Regions from separate parts of the Bradyrhizobium septentrionale genome, predicted to be linked through region 1. Evidence: predicted binding sites of a transcription regulator. Region 1 holds the regulator's gene; each other region holds the start of a gene.
What was found. The regulator LexA, encoded in region 1, represses DNA repair genes until DNA is damaged. The targets are predictions, from matches to a motif close to TGTTCNNNNTGTGTTCNG.
Positions count from the first base shown of each region.

Region 1 (5,324 bases):
ACCTGCAGGGGGATGACTAGCCGTTGTTGGGCGAGGGGGTAGTCGGCAGCTCGAACAGGCCGAGATGGTACTCGTCGGAATCGGGGCCGGCGTCGGGCTTCCTGACGAGGGTGAAGACGGCCTCGGGAAACTGCTCCCAGACCTTGAGATCATCGGCCGTCACCGTCAGCCAGCCGAACCGGAACATGTAGCGGCCCGGCTCGGTGACGCGTCCAGCCTTTTGCCATGTGACCTTGTCGACCACTGCGCAGGTTTCCGTGAGTGCACGTCCTCCGTACGCGATGATGCGCCAAGGCGCTCGCCGACGCAAATCTCCTCATGCGCCCCGGAAGCGGAAATCCGGGGTCGCTCGAAATCGCTTAAGGTCATCCGCCGCCGAATGGCTCATTCCGCGGCGACGGTGCGCTCAACCCAAAAACAGCGACGCGAATGCGGAGGGGCGCCGCTCCACAGCCTTCGGCTTGTGCTCGACCTGCGGATGCAATGCCGGCAATTGCAGCACGCTGACGCGCTGTCCCTCGACCAGCTGGGTCACCAGAACATGGCTGCCGTCGGGGAATTCGACCGCGTCGTGATGGCGATCGGGCACGTCGGGCTCAACTTCGTTGAACACGCCGACGCGGAAATTCATCGTCTTGGTCCAGATCCAGCGGCTGTCGTAGCGAACGTTCTCGGCGAAAGCGAGCTCGGTGCCCGGCAGCATGCAGACCGCGACCGTGGGATCGTTCTCCGAAGCAAAGCCGCGGGTCGACGTGCCGCGGAAGGTCGTGGTGATCAGCGTCTCTCCGACAATGGCGGGGCGCGCTGCCACGGCGTGCAGACTATAGTCACACATCGGATGGCTCCTCTTTTCGAGGTAGCGACCCGTGCCTCTCCTTGAGGCGCAGGCCTCTACCAGAGTGGACGATAGCAAACGAGTGTCTGCTCGTTTCTGGGCGATTGTACGACTGGCCGTCGAACGCCTCAATCACAAACACGCTACACTGCGCGAGAGGTATCGGGGCGCATCCAAGCTGGTCCGCACGCTGCGCTATCTTCCAAGGAACGATCCGATCTGTTGCTCGTTCCTGGATCGGGACGACTTTTTCTTCGAATCGTCATCCCGCTCCATATGTCTGTTCGAGCATGATCTTTTCGGAAAACCGCTTCGCACTTTTCCGGATCATGCTCCGCGGTCGTCAGTATTTGCGATAAAGGCCGATCAGCTTGCCCTGGATGCGGACCCGGTTCGGCGGCAGGATGCGCACTTCATAGGCAGTGTTGGCCGGCTCGAGCGCGATCGATGCACCGCGGCGGCGGAAGCGCTTCAGGGTGGCTTCCTCCTCGTCGATCAGCGCCACCACGATGTCGCCGGTGTTGGCGACGTCGTTGCGCTGGATCAGCGCCATGTCGCCGTCGAGGATGCCGGCGTCGACCATGGAGTCGCCGCGCACCTCCAGCGCATAATGCTCGCCGGAGCCGAGCATGTCGGGCGGCACGCTGATGGTGTGGCTGCGGGTCTGCAGCGCCTCGATCGGCGTCCCGGCCGCGATCCGGCCCATCACGGGGACGGCGACCGGACGGTTGCCGTCGTCCTCGGCGATCGGCGGCGTGCTGCTGCGCTTGCCGAGGGTGCCCTCGATGACGCTGGGCGTGAAGCCGCGGCGACCGTTGCCGCCGCCGGCGGCCAGTTCGGGCAGCTTGATGACCTCGATGGCGCGGGCGCGGTTGGGCAGGCGGCGGATGAAGCCGCGCTCCTCCAGCGCAGTGATCAGGCGGTGGATACCGGACTTCGAGCGCAGGTCGAGCGCATCCTTCATCTCGTCGAAGGAGGGCGGCACGCCGGCCTCTTTCAGACGTTCATTGATGAAACGCAGAAGTTCGTACTGTTTGCGCGTGAGCATCTCGAGTATTCCCCCGGTTGATAGCGTCGTTCGATTCCGAGACTCTTCAGGTGGGGCCTTCAGACGGGGCCTGATCTCGGGAGCGCGATGCTCCCTGGCGGCTTCCCGATTGTAGACACCAGTACTCGAAACAAATCATGAACGGACACTATATGTTCGATATGTGTTCCGCAACCACTTAATTTCCGGTGAACGCATCAGGCGGCGCGCAATCGGCAGCCCGCGAAAACCTCACTCGGGCAGTGTGAGGATCTCGCATTCGCTGCCCTTGGCGGCGGCGGGCGCGAACGGCGGACGCACCAGAAGTGCCCGCGCCGCAGCGAGATTCCCGAGCAGCGAACTATCCTGCTGCATCACCGGCGTGGCGATCGGCGCGCCGTCCTGGCGCTCTTCGAGACGCGCGCGCAGGTAGTCCTCGCGCCGGTCGTTGGCGGCGAGGTCGCGGCCGAGCAGGGCGGTCGTGCGGACATGATGGATGGTGTTCCGGCCGCTCAAAGCCCGAATCAACGGCACCAGAAACAGGAAGGCGCAGACATAGGACGACACCGGATTGCCGGGCAGGCCGATCACCCGCATCGCGCCGAGCCGGCCATGCATCATCGGCTTGCCGGGCCGCATCGCGATCCGCCAGAACGCCATCGCGACGCCCTCGGCCTCCAGCGACTGCTTGACCAGATCGTGGTCGCCGACCGAGGCCCCGCCGGTGGTGATCAGGATGTCGGCGCCGGTCTCCCGCGCCCGGCGGATGCCGGCGGTGGTCGCGGCCACCGTGTCGGCGGCAACCCCGAGATCGACGGTCTCGGCGCCTTCGGCGCGCGCCAGCGCACGCAGCGCATAGCCGTTGGAATAGACGATCTGGCCGGGGCCGGGCCTTGAGCCCGGCATCACCAGCTCGTCGCCGGTGGCGAGCACCGCGACCTTGGGACGGCGGCGCACCGCGAGTTCCGGATAGTTCATGGCGGCCGCCAGCGAAAGCGCGCGGTCGGAGAGGCGGCTGCCGCCCTTCAGCAGCAGGTCACCCTCACGGAAGTCGACGCCGGCCGGGCGGATGTGCCGTCCTGGGCTCGCGGCCTCGGTGATCGAGATATGGTCGCCGTCGACCCGGGTGTCTTCCTGGATGATGACGGCGTCGGCGCCATGGGGGATGACGCCGCCGGTGAAGATCCGCACCGCCTCGCCGGCACTGAGCGTCCGCTCGAACGGCCGGCCGGCGGCGACTTCGCCGATCACCCTGAGCCGGGCCTTGAGGTCAGCCGCATCGGCGGCGCGCACGGCGTAGCCATCCATTGCGGACATCGGCTCCGGCGGCTGGGTGCGGCGCGCCGCGAGGTCGTGCGCCAGCGTGCGGTGGTAGGCCGCATCGAGCGCGACTATCTCCTCCGGCAGCGGTTCGGCGCCGGCAAGAATGGCGGACAGGGCATCGGCAACCGGCATCAAAGCCACGCGCAAAACTCCTTAGGTGCAAATGGTCAAATACCAAGTGCGGTCAGCGCCCTTGCCACGTCATCCGTCGATGTCACGTGGATGGCTTGAAGGCCGCGCGCCCGCGCACCTTCGATATTGGCAGCCAGATCGTCGAAGAACAGGATCCGCGACGCCGGCACGCCGATCGCTTCTACCACATGATCGTAGGCCGCGGCGTCGGGTTTCCGAAGGCCGATGCTCGAGGACAGGAACACGGTCCGGAAGTGGCTGAGCAGCTCGGCATAGGCGACCGAGAAGTGCGCGACATGTGCCGGATTGGTGTTGGAGAAGGCGTAGAGCGGCATTCGCCCTGCGGCGGCCGCGAGCAGGGGTGCGATGCCCGGCATCTCGCCGGTGAAGATCGAATTCCAGCCCTCGAGGAATTGCGCGTCGGTGAGCTCGACGCCGAGTGACCGGCGCAGGCTGGCAAAGAACGCCGCGTCGTCGATCCGGCCGATCTCGTGATGCCTGTAACTGTCGTCGACGACGAAACGGCCGGCGAGGTCGGCCGGCGCGCAACCGGCATGCTGTGCCCAGTGCGTCATCGCCTTGTCCAGGCTGATATCGAGCACGACGCGGCCGATATCGAACAGCAGCACGTCGGCTGAGTCGGGGGAGAGTTGCGAGGTCATTGCGTGAAACCATGTACGAAAATTGCGGGCAGGCGGCAATCTCCCCGATTTGTGCGGCAGGCATGCGACTTCCCTGTCGTCCCGGCGAAGGCCGGGACCCATACGCCGCAGCAATTGTAGTGAACGGGACTCGTCGTTCCAGCGACGCTCAACAGTATTCTTTTGTGGTTATGGGTCCCGGCCTTCGCCGGGACGACAAGGAGTGTGTGGCGCGGTCTGTGGGTCATACGCTCGCATTCTCGCGACATGATTTGTCCGAGCTTTGCTTCTCGTTCCGCCCTCTCCTTGAACAGAGGGCGCAGGGAAAGCCGGGTGCCGATCGCACCCATGGGCCCCGAGCAAAGGGTAGAAAGCTCGGGGGTAGGACCACAGGTGTAACCGGAGCAATCCGGCTTTCCCTGCGCGATGGTTTTACGGCTTACTTCGTGCTCTCCCCGGCGAGACTGGGCTTGTTTGTCACCGCCTTCGCAACACCGCTTTCGCGTGTTGCGACGAGACACCTGCCGCTAGGGCGTCAGGACCACACGACTTCACCGTCCGCTTCACGCGCATTCGTCGACTGCGTGCTCGGCGTCCACCGCATCTCACCGCAACACCCGTGACGATGCGCAGCGCCCCTCGATCGGGTGAGACGGGAGATTCATACACCGAGTTGGGTGTGCCGATAAACAGAAATATTTTTGCTGCGGGGGCTTGCGCCGTCGGGCAACTCAGTGGCAGGGCGGCAGCCCTAGTCCGATAAAAGCTCATTTCTGTGGCGCGATGCACGGATGCTTTCTCGGAGCATTCGTAGCGTTACCCCCTGAACTACGCGCGCTCGCTCACCATCTCCACTAATCATACCCGCAGGTCGACTATCTCTATTGGTGATATCGTCAGGTACGCCAGCCTCCTTAGCGGCAATGCGCCACTTGCGTCTAAACTCCGCTGCGCTCCACGGCATGGCGGTGATCTCGTTGATCACGAGAGGTCCGCTGGTTGTCCGGTGGATCACGTGCTGCAGTTCATCCATGACCATAGGGGCCGTCTGGAGATCGACTTGGGATCTGCCGCTGTTGTTTGCCAACGGAGTGCCGCAACACATTGTTTGAATCGATGTTCGACCAGCGCAGGCCCCGTAGCCACTTTTGCTCTCGCCATATAACATCGGATACACCTTCTTCGGTGAGGGGCACCCATTCTCCGATCACGTCTCTTTGATTAAGCAGAAGCTCAAACTGCAGTGCCTGTGCGAGTGCTATCGATGGCCAACCATAATCGTGTGCCGCCAAGCGGATTGCGTTGGCCTGATCTAAGGTCATGGTTTGATAGCGAGGACCGATCATTTCAAAGCGCGCGCCCGATA
Region 1 is NZ_CP088285.1:8,062,335-8,067,658, reverse strand. Features, by position in the region: partial or broken gene HAP48_RS40345 (ComEC/Rec2 family competence protein) at 1-20, shown strand, start outside; gene HAP48_RS40340 (hypothetical protein) at 17-244, opposite strand; gene HAP48_RS40335 (hypothetical protein) at 407-835, opposite strand; gene lexA (transcriptional repressor LexA) at 1,179-1,883, opposite strand; gene HAP48_RS40325 (molybdopterin molybdotransferase MoeA) at 2,115-3,326, opposite strand; gene HAP48_RS40320 (HAD family hydrolase) at 3,353-3,979, opposite strand; gene HAP48_RS40315 (hypothetical protein) at 4,984-5,324, opposite strand, start outside.

Region 2 (5,324 bases), 4.1 Mb from region 1:
CCAGCGCCTTGACCTCGGTGGCAACTACCGCAAAGCCCTTGCCGGCCGCGCCGGCGCGCGCCGCCTCGATGGTCGAGTTGAGCGCCAAGAGCGTGGTCTGCCGCGCGATCTGCGCGATCAGGTTGACGACGTTGCCGATCGCGGCCGAGGATTCGCGCAGGCGATCGACATTGGCGGTGGCCTCGCGCGCTGCGGCTGCGGCATCGTCGGCGAGCTGGCTCGCGCTGCGCACCTGCTGGCCGATGCCCTCGGCTGAATGGGTGAATCGGCCGGCAGCTTCCGAGAACGTCGTCGCGGTGTTCTGCGCGTCGCTGCTGCGGCCGCTCAGTGCGTCGGTGCGGGCGCGGATGGTCGCAAGCTTGGTTGCCGTCGCCTCGGCGCCGTCGGCGACCGAGCCTGCGGCGCGCTCGAGCTGGCGGATCATCGCGCCGAGCTCGAGTTCCAGCAGTTCGAGGATTTCCCTGGCTGAATCCTTGGCAGAATCAGTCTCGGTCGCGGAGGGCGCAGCTACCGTGGCCGGAACCTTCGGCTCAGCGGCAGGCGCAGCCGGCTCCGGCACTTGCTTTCGAAACAAACCGAACGCCATGTGGGCTCTGTGGGGGCTGTTGGAAGTTGCCATGGAAAGTTGCGGCGGGACGGGGCGATCCTCGCACCGGGGCATGAAGTCATGGTTAACAAGTGCCTCATGTTCCGGCTTGCGGTAGTATTCCGGGGCCGGACCGCCCCCGCCGATCTTTGATTTTGACCGCCAGGGGCCTATAAGGCCGCGTTTTCCACCCGTTCAGACCCTACGCTTTCGAAGAGACGTCGCATGGCCGGCCATTCCCAATTCAAGAACATCATGCACCGCAAGGGCCGGCAGGATGCCCAGAAGTCGAAGCTTTTCGGCAAATTGGCCCGCGAAATCACCGTGGCGGCCAAGCTCGGCACCCCGGACCCGGCGATGAACCCGCGCCTGCGCGCCGCCGTGGTCGCGGCCCGCGCCGAGAACATGCCCAAGGACAATATCGATCGTGCGATCAAGAAGGCCGCGGGCAATGAGGGCGAGAACTATGACGAGATCCGCTACGAGGGCTATGGCCCCGGCGGCGTCGCCGTCATCGTCGAGGCGCTGACCGACAACCGCAACCGTGCCGCCTCCGACATCCGTTCCTTCTTCACCAAGTCGGGCGGCAATCTCGGCGAAACCGGCTCGGTCGCCTTCATGTTCGACCGCACCGGCATCATCGAATACGACGCCAAGGTCGCCTCCGACGATGCCATGCTGGACGCCGCGATCGAGGCCGGCGCCGACGACGTGATCTCCAGCGAGGCCGGCCACGAGGTCTACGCCTCGCAGGACACCTTCCGCGAAGTCGCCAAGGCGCTGGAAGCGAAGTTCGGCGAGCCGCGCAAGGCCGCGCTGACCTGGAAGCCGCAGAACACCGTCGCGGTCGACGACGAGACCGGCGAAAAGCTGTTGAAGCTGATGGACCTGCTCAACGAGCACGACGACGTGCAGAACGTGTTCGCCAATTTCGAGGTGTCCGACGCGCTGATCGCGAAGATGGGCGGCTGAGGCGGCTTCGCCGCACGTGCTGCGATGAGGCCGCCGCCGAGGCGGCCTTATTTGTTTGGCAGCAGCGCCGGGACCATCCACGGAATGGGAAAGAGTGGGAACAGCAGCGCACCCCAGACGAACCAGGCGCGTCTCGAGCGTCCCCTCTCGACTGCGGAGTTGGCCGTGAATCGCCCGGACAGGAGCGCGACCGCAACAACGGGAATGGCGATCAAGACGATCAGGGAGGACATGGCGGCTCCTGTCGATGCTGTCGCCAGTATATAGGATTGGGCCGTGGGTGCGACAGAGGCGGGGATGGCGCTCCGTTTGTGTTTCGTTCTCCCGGCGCAGGCGGTATCACTACCCCATGACATCGCAGCCGATTCGCTCTCCCGTCCGCATCATCGGTATCGATCCGGGTCTCCGCCGCACCGGCTGGGGGGTGATCGAGACCGAGGGCAATCGTCTCGTCTATATAGCCTGCGGCTCGGTCGAGCCGCCGGACGATCTGCCGCTGGCGAGCCGGCTGCTCGCGATCCATGAGGGGCTTGCCGCAGTGCTCGGCGACTACAGGCCGGCGGAGGCGGCGGTCGAGGCGACCTTTGTCAACAAGGACGGCGTCGCCACGCTGAAGCTCGGCCAGGCGCGCGGCGTCGCCATGCTGGCGCCCGCAATGTTCGGTATCTCGGTCGCCGAATACGCCCCGAACCAGGTCAAGAAGACCGTGGTCGGCGCCGGACATGCCGAGAAGAACCAGATCCAGGTGATGCTGAAGATACTGTTGCCGAAAGCCGAGCCACCATCCGCCGACGCCGCCGACGCGCTCGCGGTCGCCATCACCCACGCCCATCACCGCCAGAGCACGGCGCTGCGGCTCAGGGTGGCGAGCCTATGATCGTCCGATACCAATCGCCGTCATGCCCGGCCTTGTGCCGGGCATCCACGTCTTTTCTTGCCGGCGTCGAAGACGTGGATGGCCGGGACAAGCCCGGCCATGACGAAAGAGTGGCGTCCAAAGTGCCGGGACGGCCACGATGATCGGCAAGCTCAAGGGCCTGATCGATTCCTATGGCGAGGATTACGTGATCCTCGACGTCGGCGGCGTCGGCTATCAGGTGCATTGCGCGAGCCGCACGTTGCAGGCGCTGCCGTCGCCGGGCGCAGCGGCGGTGCTCTCGATCGAGACCTATGTCCGCGAGGATCAAATAAAACTGTTCGGCTTCCGCAGCGATCTGGAGCGCGAATGGTTTCGCCTGCTGCAGACCGTGCAGGGCGTCGGCGCCAAGGTCGCGCTCGCGGTGCTCGGCACGCTGCCGCCGACCGATCTCGCCAACGCGATCGCGCTGCGCGACAAGGCGGCGGTCGCGCGCACGCCGGGGGTCGGGCCGAAGGTCGCCGAGCGCATCGTCAGCGAATTGAAGGACAAGGCGCCGGGCTTTGCCGATGTCGATCCCGCGGTGGTGCAGCTGTCCGGCGCGATCGACAACAACCGCGCGCCGCGCCCGGTCACCGACGCGATCTCTGCGCTGGTCAATCTCGGCTACGGCCAGCCGCAGGCCGCCGCCGCCATCGCCGCCGCCTCGCGCAGCGCCGGTGAGAAGGCCGAGACCGCGCAGCTGATCCGGCTGGGTCTGAAGGAATTGTCGAAGTGAGGGCCCGTTCAAATCTATGCGCCAATTGGGCCGAGCGCTTCGCTGCGTTCCCTCCCCCCCGCAACCGGGGTCTACCCCGGTTGCGCATTGAATTCTTGCGCAAGTCGGGCAGGCCCGACTTGCGTTGGGGGAGGGTTAGGGAGGGGGGTGCCACGGCGGCAGTCTTCGTGTGGCCCCCCTTCCCCAACCCCTCCCCACAAGGGGGAGGGGAGCCTAACCACCACCGACGCGGCTTGCGTTGCATTGGTCTGCGAACATGAACACCCCGTCCCGCATGGTCACGCCCGAACGCCGCTCCGATGATGTCGGTGACACCGCGATGCGTCCGCAGTCGCTCACGGAGTTCGTCGGCCAGGCCCAGGCGCGCAAGAATCTCTCGATCTTCATCGAGGCCGCGAAGAAGCGCGGCGAGGCGCTCGATCACGTGCTGTTCGTCGGTCCCCCCGGCCTCGGCAAGACCACGCTGGCGCAGATCGTCGCGCGCGAGCTCGGCGTCGGCTTTCGTGCCACCTCAGGTCCTGTGATCGCCAAGGCCGGCGACCTCGCGGCGCTGCTCACCAATCTCGAAGAGCGCGACGTGCTGTTCATCGACGAGATCCATCGCCTGAGCCCGGCGGTGGAAGAAGTGCTCTATCCGGCGATGGAGGATTTCCAGCTCGACCTGATCATCGGCGAGGGCCCGGCCGCGCGCTCGGTGAAGATCGAGCTGTCGAAATTCACCCTGGTCGGCGCGACGACGCGCGCGGGGCTGCTCACCAATCCCTTGCGCGATCGCTTCGGGATTCCGATCCGGCTCAATTTCTACACCGAGGAAGAGCTGGAGAAGATCGTCACCCGCGGCGCCCGCGTGCTCAACATCGGCATGAGCCCCGACGGCGCCAACGAGATCGCGCGCCGCGCCCGCGGCACGCCGCGGATCGCCGGCCGCCTGCTGCGCCGGGTGCGCGACTTTGCCTCCGCGGCGGATGCCGATGCGATTGATCGCGGCATCGCCGACCGCGCGCTGAGCGCGCTCGAGGTCGACAGTGCCGGGCTCGACGCAATGGACCGGCGCTATCTGACCACCATCGCCCTGAACTATGGCGGCGGGCCGGTTGGCGTCGAGACCATGGCGGCGGCACTGTCGGAGCCGCGCGACGCGATCGAGGACATCATCGAGCCCTATCTGATCCAGTGCGGCTATCTGCAGCGTACGCCGCGCGGAAGGCTGCTGACGTCGCATGCCTTCCGTCATCTCGGGCTTGCCGAGCCGAACCGCGACCCCTCGCAGTTCGGCCTGTTCGGCAACAATGGCGACGAGGACTGAGCTGCTCCCGAAGTCGTGAAAAGACGTGTTGATGCAGCGCATCGCGCTGCCGGTAACCTTGCCCGCTAACCATTGCGAGGTCTCTGCAGGCCGTCTGCACAAACGCGGCCCAATTCCGCTCCAATCAAAGGGCTTATGATTGGTCGGAGCGTTTCCAGGAAGCGTCAGGCATCACCGATCAAACGTCCATGATTTCACGTCGTCATTTGCTCCGCGGGTTCGGCGGATTGACCGCCGTCACCGCCTCGACCGCGGCCTACGGCCTGAGCGAGCCGGTCGCCCGGCTCACGCTCACGCGTTACGATCTGTCGCCGCGGCAATGGCCGGCGGACTTTCCGCTCAAGATCGCCGTGCTCGCCGACATCCACGCCTGCGATCCCTGGATGTCGCTCGATCGTATCGAGACAATCGTCGAGCGCACCAATGCGTTGAACGCCGACATCATCGTGCTGCTCGGCGACTATGTCGCGGGGCTGCGCCACGTCACGCGCTTCATTCCGGCCTCCGAATGGGCCGCGGTGCTCAAGGGCCTGAAGGCGCCGCTCGGCGTGCATGCCGTGCTCGGCAATCACGACTACTGGGAAGACAAGGCGGTGCAGCGCCTGGGGCAGGGCACGCCGGTCGCGCGCCGTGCGCTGGAACGGGCGGGCATCCCGGTCTACGAGAACGATGCGGTGCGGCTCGTCAAGGACGGCCGTGCGTTCTGGCTCGCCGGCCTCGGTGACCAGCTCGCCTATTTGCCGGCGCGGCACTATCGCCAGGTCACCCGCATCGGCGTCGACGATCTCAACGCGACGCTTGCAAAAGTCACCGACGACGCGCCGGT
Region 2 is NZ_CP088285.1:4,003,890-4,009,213, forward strand. Features, by position in the region: gene HAP48_RS20735 (methyl-accepting chemotaxis protein) at 1-586, opposite strand, end outside; gene HAP48_RS20740 (YebC/PmpR family DNA-binding transcriptional regulator) at 812-1,558, shown strand; gene HAP48_RS20745 (hypothetical protein) at 1,606-1,791, opposite strand; gene ruvC (crossover junction endodeoxyribonuclease RuvC) at 1,908-2,435, shown strand; gene ruvA (Holliday junction branch migration protein RuvA) at 2,575-3,192, shown strand; gene ruvB (Holliday junction branch migration DNA helicase RuvB) at 3,449-4,498, shown strand; gene HAP48_RS20765 (metallophosphoesterase) at 4,687-5,324, shown strand, end outside.
Region 2: a site for LexA is predicted at 1,860-1,877, ahead of ruvC (crossover junction endodeoxyribonuclease RuvC). Genes of this name have one in related genera too.

Region 3 (5,324 bases), 270 kb from region 1:
GACGGCGTCGGCACGGCCGCCGGTCACCGGATCAGCGGTTGCCTCGCGGTGATCGTTCAGAAAAATAGCAACCAAATCAGCACCTTGCGCTGTCGGCACTTCTTCCGCGAGTGTTGCATTTGGGAGACGGCGTTTCCGGTTGAATCAGCGTATAGATTCCAACCATGGCGCGGGCGCTCGCGTCTGAGATCGTGCTTCGGGACCAGTTGGAAGCCGATTTGGGAAGCTGGGGATTGATGATGAAGAAGTTTTTGCTCGCGACCGTTGCTCTGATTGCGTTCGCCGCGCCGGCGGCGGCTGCCGATCTGGCTGCCCGCCCCTACACCAAGGCGCCGCCGATGATCGCCGCCGTCTATGACTGGAGCGGCTTCTATATCGGCGCCAACGGCGGTTGGGGTTCAAGCCACAATTGCTGGGATCAGCTCCCGGGCGGCACTTTCATCGGATCGGATGGTTGCCACGATGCGACGGGCGGCGTCGCCGGTGGCCAGATCGGCTATCGCTGGCAGGCCGGCACCTGGGTGTTCGGCCTCGAAGCGCAGGGCGACTGGGCTGACCTGAAGGGCAGCAACGGCAGCGCGATCTTCCCGGGCCTGTTCACCAACCAGAGCAAGATCGACGCGTTCGGCCTGTTCACCGGCCAGATCGGCTACGCGGTCAACAACGTGCTGCTCTACGCCAAGGGCGGTGCGGCGCTGACCGACAACCGCTTCAGCACCTACTTCACGCCGACAGGCGCGCTCGGCGGCCGCGCCACCGACACCCGCTGGGGTGGCACCATCGGCGCCGGCATCGAAGTCGGCTTCGCGCCGAACTGGACCGCTGGCATCGAATACGACCACCTGTTCATGCAGGACAAGACCTACAACCTCACCACCCCGAATGGCGCGCTGTTCAGCACCATCCGCGACCGCCAGGACGTCGACCTCGTCACCGTCCGCGTGAACTACAAGTGGGGTGGCCCGGTCGTTGCGCGCTACTGATCGCACGCAGCGGATCTGATCCCGACGAAAGGCCGGCGCTGTGCCGGTCTTTTTGTTTGCGCGATCGATTCGAATACTGAGCCGGATACCGTCCGCGCGACGGTTGATCTCCATCGAGCCAGCCTCGCGCCGGCTCTCCTATTGGTACGTACGCACCTCGCGCGCTCGTTTTCCGTGCATTGTGGTTTCCCGGTTACACAACCTCCGCGATCTCTGTGTAGAAACATGTGATCGTCACGCAATGCTGTGACGCTCTCTTCGAATGTTTGAAGTGACCACATGAAAATGGGCAATAGAAACGGGACTCGGACTTTGAAAATCAGGAATGTTTTGCTGGCATCGGCCGGCATGCTCGCACTGAGCGCTCTTGCACCCGCGTTGGCCGCCGACATGGCTGCACGCGCCCCCTACGTGAAGGCTCCGCCGCCGGCCGCGATCTACAACTGGACCGGCTTCTACATTGGCGGCTTCGGTGGCTATGCCAGCGAGGATTCCGGCAATCCGAAGATGGAAGGCGGCTTCGGCGGCGGCACCATCGGCTACAACTGGCAGGCCAGCAACATCGTATACGGCCTTGAGGCCGACGGCGCCTGGGCTGACGTCAATGCCTCCATCACCGGCTTCGGCATCACCGCGACGAGCAAGATCGACGCGCTGGGCACTGTGCGCGGCCGCCTCGGCTTCGCGGTCGACAAGGTGCTGTTCTACGGCACCGGCGGCTATGCCTGGATCGACAACAAGATTACCTTTTAGCGGCTTCGGCCTGACCACCTCACAGAGCCACTTCCACTCCGGCTGGACCGTCGGCGCGGGCATCGAGGCCTTCATCGCGCCGCAGTGGTCGATCAAGGGCGAGTATCTGTATCGCAGCCTGAGCAGCGAGGACTATTTCGGCGTGCCCTCCGGCGACCTCAACCTGCACAGCGTCCAGTTCGGCGTGAACTATCACTTCGGCGGCCCGATCGTCGCCAAGTACTGATTGAAGTACTGAGCTGAAGCGACCTTGAGACCACGGAAAGGCCGACGCCTCGCGTCGGCCTTTTTGCGTCTGGGAACCGGCCCTGCTGACGGCTGCTGCCATCGGGCAAACTATCCGTTGATGGATGCGACTCAACACTGGAAATCCGCCGCCGTTCTTCCTACGTTCCAGTCTTCTCACCCATCGGCGCAAGGTCCCGGCAGCACCGGCGATGCGCGCCCAAAAGGCGCCACATCATGCGCCCGGAATTGTCGCTATGGATGAAGTGCTCAAGGCGAAGCGCCAACAGACCGCCGGCGCCTCATCGCGCGCCATCACGATCCGCGGCGCGCGCGAACACAATCTGAAGAACATCGACGTCGAGATTCCGCGCGACAGACTGGTCGTGTTCACCGGCCTGTCCGGCTCCGGCAAGTCGTCGCTCGCATTCGACACGATCTATGCCGAAGGCCAGCGACGCTACGTCGAGTCGCTGTCGGCCTATGCGCGCCAGTTCCTCGAGATGATGCAGAAGCCCGACGTCGACCAGATCGACGGGCTGTCTCCGGCGATCTCGATCGAGCAGAAGACCACTTCGAAGAACCCGCGCTCGACCGTCGGCACCGTCACCGAGATCTACGACTACATGCGCCTGTTGTGGGCCCGCGTCGGCGTGCCCTATTCGCCGGCCACCGGGCTGCCGATCGAGAGCCAGATCGTCTCGCAGATGGTCGACCGCGTGCTGGCGCTCCCCGAAGGCACCCGCCTCTATCTGCTGGCGCCGGTCGTGCGCGGCCGCAAGGGCGAGTACAAGAAGGAGCTCGCCGAGTACCTGAAGAAGGGCTTTCAGCGCGTCAAGATCGACGGCACCTTCTATGAGCTGTCGGAGGCGCCCGCGCTCGACAAGAAATTCCCGCACGACATCGACGTCGTGGTCGACCGCATCGTGGTGCGCCCCGACCTTTCGCAGCGCCTCGCGGAAAGCTTCGAGACCGCGCTGAAGCTCGCCGAAGGCCTCGCCGTGATCGAATATGCCGACGCGCCTGCGGCGGCCGCGCAGGACGAGAAGAAAGAGGACAAGAAGAAGACCGCAAAGATCCACGACAAGAGCGGCCCCGAGCGCATCCTGTTCTCGGAAAAATTCGCCTGCCCGGTTTCGGGCTTCACGATCCCCGAGATCGAGCCACGCCTGTTCTCATTCAACAATCCCTATGGCGCCTGTCCCGCCTGCGGCGGCCTCGGCGTCGAGCAGCATATCGACGAGGACCTGGTCATCCCCGACAAGGAGCTGACCTTGCGCAAGGGCGCGATCGCGCCCTGGGCCAAATCGTCCTCGCCCTATTACATCCAGACCCTGACCGCGCTCGGCAAGCACTACAAGTTCACGCTCGACACCAAGTGGAAGGACCTGCCGAAGAAGGTGCAGGCCGCGCTGCTGCACGGCTCCGGCGACGACGAGATCAAGTTCTCCTATGAGGACGGGGTGCGCTCCTACGACACCAAGAAGCCGTTCGAGGGCGTCATCACCAACATCAACCGCCGCTACCGCGAGACCGAGAGCGAGTGGGCGCGCGAGGAGCTCGGCAAGTATTTCTCCGACGTGCCCTGCGCCGGCTGCAACGGCCACCGGCTGAAGCCCGAGGCGCTGTGCGTCAAGATCGGGGCTAAGCACATCGGCGAGATCTCGGAGCTCTCGGTCAGGCGCGCCGGCGAATGGTTCGAGACGGTGCCGGCGGCACTCAACGCGCAGCAGAACGAAATCGCCGCGCGTATTCTCAAGGAGATCCGCGAGCGCCTGACCTTCCTGCTCGATGTCGGCCTGAATTACCTGACGCTGTCGCGCTCCTCCGGCACGCTGTCGGGCGGCGAGAGCCAGCGCATCCGCCTGGCGTCACAGATCGGCTCGGGACTGACCGGCGTGCTCTACGTGCTGGACGAGCCGTCGATCGGCCTGCACCAGCGCGACAACGCCCGCCTGCTCGATACGCTGAAGCGGCTGCGCGACCTTGGCAACACGGTCGTCGTGGTCGAGCATGACGAGGACGCGATCCGCCTCGCCGATTATGTGCTCGACATCGGCCCCGGCGCCGGCATGCATGGCGGCCACATCGTGGCCGAGGGCACGCCCGACCAGATCATGCGCAACCCGAAATCGCTGACTGGCAAATATCTGACCGGCGAGCTGTCGGTTGCGATCCCGGACCGGCGGCCGCCGAACCACCGCCGCACCATCAAGGTGATCAACGCCCGCGGCAACAATCTGAAGAACGTCTCGGCCGAGATCCCGCTCGGCCTGTTCACCTGTGTGACCGGCGTCTCCGGCGGCGGCAAGTCGACATTGCTGATCGACACGCTGTACCGCGCGATCGCCCGCAAGCTGAACAACGCCAGCGAAGGCGCAGCACCTCACGACCGCATCGAGGGGCTCGAGCACATCGACAAGATCATCGACATCGACCAGTCGCCGATCGGCCGCACGCCGCGCTCCAACCCCGCGACCTATACCGGCGCCTTCACGCCGATCCGCGAATGGTTCGCCGGCCTGCCGGAGGCGAAGGCGCGCGGCTACGAGCCCGGGCGCTTCTCCTTCAACGTCAAGGGCGGCCGCTGCGAGGCCTGCCAGGGCGACGGCGTCATCAAGATCGAGATGCACTTCCTGCCCGACGTCTACGTCACCTGCGACACCTGCAAGGGCAAGCGCTACAACCGCGAGACCCTGGAGGTGCTGTTCAAGGGCAAGAGCATCGCCGACGTGCTCGACATGACGGTCGAGGAAGCCGCCGAATTCTTCAAGGCGGTGCCGCGCGTGCGCGAAACCTTCCAGACCCTGCACCGCGTCGGCCTCGACTACATCCATGTCGGCCAGCAGGCCACCACGCTCTCAGGCGGCGAAGCCCAGCGCGTCAAGCTGGCAAAAGAACTGTCAAAGCGCGCCACCGGCCGCACGCTCTACATCCTGGACGAACCCACGACGGGCCTACACTTCCACGACGTGGCAAAACTGCTCGAGGTGCTGCACGAGCTGGTCGCCCAGGGCAACACGGTGGTGGTGATCGAGCACAATCTCGAGGTCATCAAGACCGCCGACTGGGTGATCGACCTCGGCCCCGAAGGCGGCGACGGCGGCGGCGAGATCGTCGCCTGGGGCCCGCCCGAAGACATCGTCAAGGCACCGCGCAGCTACACCGGCAAGTTTTTGGCCCCGGTGCTGAAGAAGGCCAACAGCAAGCCAAGAAAGAGCAGCGCGAGCGAGGCGGCGGAGTAATGTTGGCCTGGTGAGCAAGCCGCAAATATTCATCTCGTTCGGAGATGACGGCGTGCCGTCCCGTGCGGCGGCGCGCGTCAGCGTCCCGGAAAGCGTTACGAGCAAAGCAGCGCTCTTG
Region 3 is NZ_CP088285.1:7,788,197-7,793,520, forward strand. Features, by position in the region: gene HAP48_RS38930 (outer membrane protein) at 240-983, shown strand; partial or broken gene HAP48_RS38935 (outer membrane protein) at 1,302-1,962, shown strand; gene uvrA (excinuclease ABC subunit UvrA) at 2,219-5,206, shown strand; gene HAP48_RS38945 (barstar family protein) at 5,217-5,324, shown strand, end outside.
Region 3: a site for LexA is predicted at 2,115-2,132, ahead of uvrA (excinuclease ABC subunit UvrA). Genes of this name have one in related genera too.

Region 4 (5,324 bases), on a different replicon from region 1:
GATGTTTTCCTGGAATGACACAGAAAAAGCAATAACGGCGGCTGTTCGTCATAACCATCCGCGCTCGCCGAACGCGGCAAGGTCAACACCCGGCGGAGCATACCATCCACCTGAGCCATAGCGGGCGCCCAGCTTCATAGCGATCTCTTTGTTTCCATAAGGAATCCGCAGCGGCGTCCCTGCCGCCGGATTTGGTTGGGCGGGCATTGATGCATCGGCGGCAGCAGCAGCCTTTCGTTTTCGGGCAATCTTCCTCGGTGCCGTCGATTGAGGTGCAATCGATCCCGGCGGCCGGAAGGCGGTCTTGCGACCGCTCTTGCGGCGCCTCGTGCCTTTGTTCGAGTCAATCCACGCGGCCATTGCAGCCGAGTTGCCCTTGGCCTCGTCGGGAATGACGACGCCTTTCCCGAGCGCGATCTTCTTGGCGTACAACAACTGCGCTGGACTAACTGATTTGGGTTCGAGCTTCCCAGTTGCTTCACCATCGGTTTTCTTGGGCGCGTGCTGCTTGAGAAACGCGCCGCAGATTGATATCGACGTCTTGTAGCCGGGCGGCGGTTTGATGCCGCTTTGCCGGGCGAGGCTGTCGGCAAAGCGTTTCATCGCAGGCGTGGGTGGATATGCTGCAGCGCCGTTGCCGACTGAGGCGCCAAGCAGGGGAGGCCCTCCGGCGGCTGCGCCCTCCTTGAGTTTGCCGATGATGCGTTCGGCAACATCACACACGGCATCGATTGCGCCGACCATCTCCTGCTTGCCGACTACGACATCGTCGAGCAGGCATTCAAGTTGCGCCGTCACGCCCGGATCAACCAGCGCCGGATCTGCCTGTTTGAGAATGCCGAACAGCGATAGGCCGGCCTCGGTCGGCACGATGTGCTTTCCCTGGGCAATCAGAAAACCCTGCTTCTTCAGCCCGCCGATGATCTCGGCTCGGGTCGCCGGCGTGCCAATGCCCTTAGCTTCCTTCAGGCGATCCCGAAGAACCTCATCGTCGACAAAACGCCAGGCATTCTGCATCGCCTCGATCAGCGTGCCTTCGTTGTAACGCGGCGGCGGTCGGGTCTCCTTGGCCTCAATTTTGGGGTCCTGCAGCATTGCGGTCTCGCCGTTGCGCAGCGGCGGCAGCAATTGCGCGTCGTCGCCCTTTTCGTCGGCGGGTTGCCACTCCGGAAATGCTGCTCGCCAGCCGAGATCGATAGGCTGGCGGCCGGCGGCACGGAATTCGAAGCCGCGCACGTCGAGCGTTGCGGTTGTCTGCCGGTAGCGAAAGTCAGGCATCAGGGCGGCGAGATAGGCCCGAGCGATGATGTCGAATAGCTTCTTCTCGTCAGCCGACAGACGAGGCCAGACGTCCCGTAATTGGTCGATCGTATTGACGTTGGGAATAACGGCGTGGTGACTCGCGCCTTCCAACCCCTTGTCGTAAAACGTGCCGCTCGCGCCTCTACGGATAACCGGCGGCACGGGCACCGGAATCGCGCTGAACGATTGGCCCGCCTGCAGGCCGGCCACGATCCGCGGTACGTCCGATATCAAGCTCTGCGGCAGGTAGCGCACCTCGGCGCGCGGGTAAGTGATGATCTTCTTGCCCTGACCGTCATAGAGCTCCTGCGCCACCTCAAGTGTCTTGCTCGCCGACCAGCCGAAGCGTGAGCCGCAGAGTTTCTGCAGCGACGGCAAATCATGCAGTTTAGGCGGTCCTTGACGCTTATCTTCGACGCGCACGGCGAGCGTGCCCTCGAAGCCTTCGGCTGCTTTGACGGCGTCCTCAGCAATTTCGTGTCTAACGATCCGGTCCTGCGGCGCGTGCCGCATCTGGAATTGGCCTTCCGCTACCTTCGCGGTGACGACAACTTCAAAATAGGTGAGGGGCACAAAATCGCGGATTTCCAACTCGCGCTTGCACACAATGGCCAAGGTCGGCGTCTTCACTCGGCCGACGCCGATCACTCTCCGCGTACCTCGACCCAGGATCACGGTCGCAGTGCGAGTGAGTGATAAATTGTAGATCTGATCGGCCTGCCGGCGCGCGACGGCGGCGGCGTAAAGGCGGGCGTATTCGGCATTTGGCTTTGCCCGGCCGAATGCGTCACGGATGGTTTGCGGGTCCTGCGCGGTGAACAGTACCCGCATGACTTCGCCGCGGTATTTGTAGTGCTCGAGAATTTCCTGACCAATTAGCTGACCTTCGCGATCGCAATCGGTGGCGAGCCAAACTCGCTTGGCGGAACGCAGAGCCTCGCGAATCGCTTTGAGCTTGGCGGCTTTGTTTCCGCCCGTTGCCGGGCGAGTGTCGTAAAGACCTTCGGGCCGCAAAAGTATCGGTGACCAGCACTTCCAGACCGGCACAACGTCCTCCGGTTCGAGGAGGTCGAACAAATGGCCCTCGGCCGGGAGGACATCTCCGTAGCGAGAACCAACCGCTGCGCGGACGTCTTTTGCCTGGCTGGTTTTCTCCGTAATGACGATCTGATCAGGCACGTCGCGCTCGTTCGGTAGAACAAATTCGAGGAGGATGTTATATGGAACATATAGTGAACATCGAAGCCTCGCAAGCTAGGTTTTGAAGTGTGTCCCCGCCTTGGTCACTGACGCGCCGCGTTTATGTGAATCGGCGCGGGGTACCATGAACGCTGAGGAGAACCGTGTCTGATAACGGCCACCGATCACAAGCTCGTTGGCGGCATGTGCCGCGATGACCTCGTCGTCCTGCCGGACTAGCTAGACCCTGAGCGGGAGTTCGCGCGGCTAACACAGAAAATCGAAAGCGCGCGCTAGGTTGCTGAACCGGCCGCGTGCGCGACCGCCTGATCCGTCGCAATGGACGCCCGGTTCGCCGCCTCGTGCCGGGCCTTGGCGTCGCCGTCCATCGACCAACTGGTAACGAAGGGGGCCGGACGCCTGAATAATTCTTCCACACATAATATTTACATATGCATTATAGGCACTGAGTCGATGAGACCTGCTGCCTCCGGCCGCCAATATTTCTAATCCGAGCCAAGTTCCTTTAATCCGCAGTAAATGACTAGAATTCTTTCGTTTTAAAGTTTGCACTCCATGGGATGGGGCGGAGATGCACGTCGTTTTTGGATGGAAGCTCGACGGCCCATGTCATCCGCAAACAGCAAATGGGTCGTCAGCCGCAATTGGCCAGCCTGTGGTTGGCCCAAGCGGCTTTCTTAACCTGCTCGAATCCGCCCTCGGCTTGGTTGGCCCCAATACGCCGGCAGCAGTTCGCATTGCCAGATATCAGGGGCGTCTGCGTTCGCACGATGATGGATCACGCTTCTATTCCGGCTCCTTCGTGCGGGATGCCTGGGCAACAGCGAAACATATACTGGCCTGGCGTGACGAGCTCTATGCGTCCGGCTGGCAAGGCCAGCAGATCGAAAGCGCAGGACCGCGCCTCGAAACGATGGCGTCGCTCGAGATGGCAGGGAGCCAACCTCTAGGAAGTTGTCCAGGAGAGAGAATTCACGCCATCTTAGAGGTCCTAACCAACGGGCACGACCTCCCGGTCGAAACAATCGATGTCGTTTCGTCCGAAGAACGGCTCCCATTGATGTGGCGACGCTTGTTAGCCCGTCTCCGCGCCAGCGGAATCACTATCCGCGCGTTGGAGCCCTCGGTGAACACGGGCGACTCCGATCTCGTAGCCATCCAATGCGCGCTACGCGGCGACAAAGCGGAAAAATTCGTTGGAGATGGAAGCCTCGTCATTCTTGACGCCGACGATGAGTGGCAAGCGGCCGATGCCGTAGCTGCCTGGCTCTCCTCAGGAGACAATCGGGAAACAGTCATAGTCCGCGGAAACGGATGCCCAGCTCTTGATGCCGCCTGTCGCAGATTGGGCCTTCCCCGTCCGGGCTGGACCGAAACATCGCCTCAACGCAGCGCACTTCAGGTGTTGCCGCTAGCGTTAGAGATTTTGTGGGACCCACTCGAGCCTGCGAGGATTCTGGAATTCCTAAGCCTGCCACGATCTCCCCTTCCCCCATTTGTGTCTCGGCGATTTGTTCGTGCCCTGATGGACGAACCGGGCATCGGTGGAGAGCGATGGATAGAAGCGTGGCAAGACTGCATCCGCGACCTGACCGGCTGGCGGCGTGCCGACGGGCTGGATGATGCTGCCATCGAGAGCGAAATTCGGAAGGCACAGGACGAATGGAAGTTCTGGCTCGAACCGCAGCGATTTCGTCGATCCGACGGCATCCCCGTTCAACGGGTCCAAGACGTATGCCATCGCATCGCTCAATGGTCCGGGGGGGGGGGGGTGCACAACGCGATAGAGACTACCTTTTCCTGACGGCTGCAGCACATTCCTCGGCGCTCAGCGAATCGATCGCAGCCCTAGGCGTGTCTCACATCCCTGCAATCCAACTTGGCCGCATCATCGATGCGGTAACCGCCGAAGGCGCGTCGGCGCCGGCAGCAACCGAGGAGGCTGCTCCTTGGTCGGTTGTTGATGCCCCCGGTCAGGTTTGGGGGACAGCCGACACCGTGGTTTGGTGGGGATTCTCGGGTGACGTCAGCTCGCCGCCTCGTCAGCCTTGGTCGAGCGCCGAAATCGCAGCACTGGCCGCGGTCGATGCCCATGTCGAACCGATCGAAGACGCCGTCCTGCGCGAGGCCGCCAGTTGGCGCCAAGCGCTCCTAGGAGCACGGTCTCGGGCGATCCTCATAATGCCTCGCCGTCTTCGAGGAGAAACAGCGACGCCGCATCCATTGTGGCACGAAATATTTGCGCAGCTCGAGTTGCTGCAGGCCGTCACTAAAGCGCGAATTCCGGCTCAGGCCATCGCGATCGGCGAAACAGCTCGGCTCGGCGATCGCGAGATCAAGCGTCAAGGAATTAGCCCGCTCGCATTACCGACCGCGCGACGCCGATGGATCGTCCCCGCTTCGACGATTGCCCGCCGACCTATCGAGTCAATCACCAGCATCAAAACGATGATCGAATGCCCGCTAGCCTGGGCGTTGAACTATGGCGCACGTGTTCGTCCTGGCGCCCTCAACGTCTTGCCCGATGATGCGAATCTGGTCGGCATACTTGCCCACGCCGTCGTCGAGAATCTTTTCGCCCAACGAAAGACTTGGCTTCCGCAAGAAGCCGCGAGCGCGTCTGCAAAAATGTTTGATAGCCTTGTGGTCCAAACGGCTGCGCCTTTGCTGCGACTCGGCTATGCCGTCGAATATGAGAGAGCCAAGGCGCGCGTATCCGATTCGATTCGTCTGCTTGTTCAGATGATTTCCGATGCTGGCTTGACCGTTAGGGGATGCGAAGAAGAAGTGGTTGTCGCATTTGCCCCAGGTCAAGACTTCGA
Region 4 is NZ_CP088287.1:31,328-36,651, reverse strand. Features, by position in the region: gene HAP48_RS49400 (type IA DNA topoisomerase) at 49-2,481, opposite strand; gene HAP48_RS49395 (hypothetical protein) at 3,074-4,306, shown strand; gene HAP48_RS49390 (PD-(D/E)XK nuclease family protein) at 4,357-5,324, shown strand, end outside.
Region 4: a site for LexA is predicted at 2,524-2,541, ahead of HAP48_RS49400 (type IA DNA topoisomerase). Genes of this name have one in related genera too.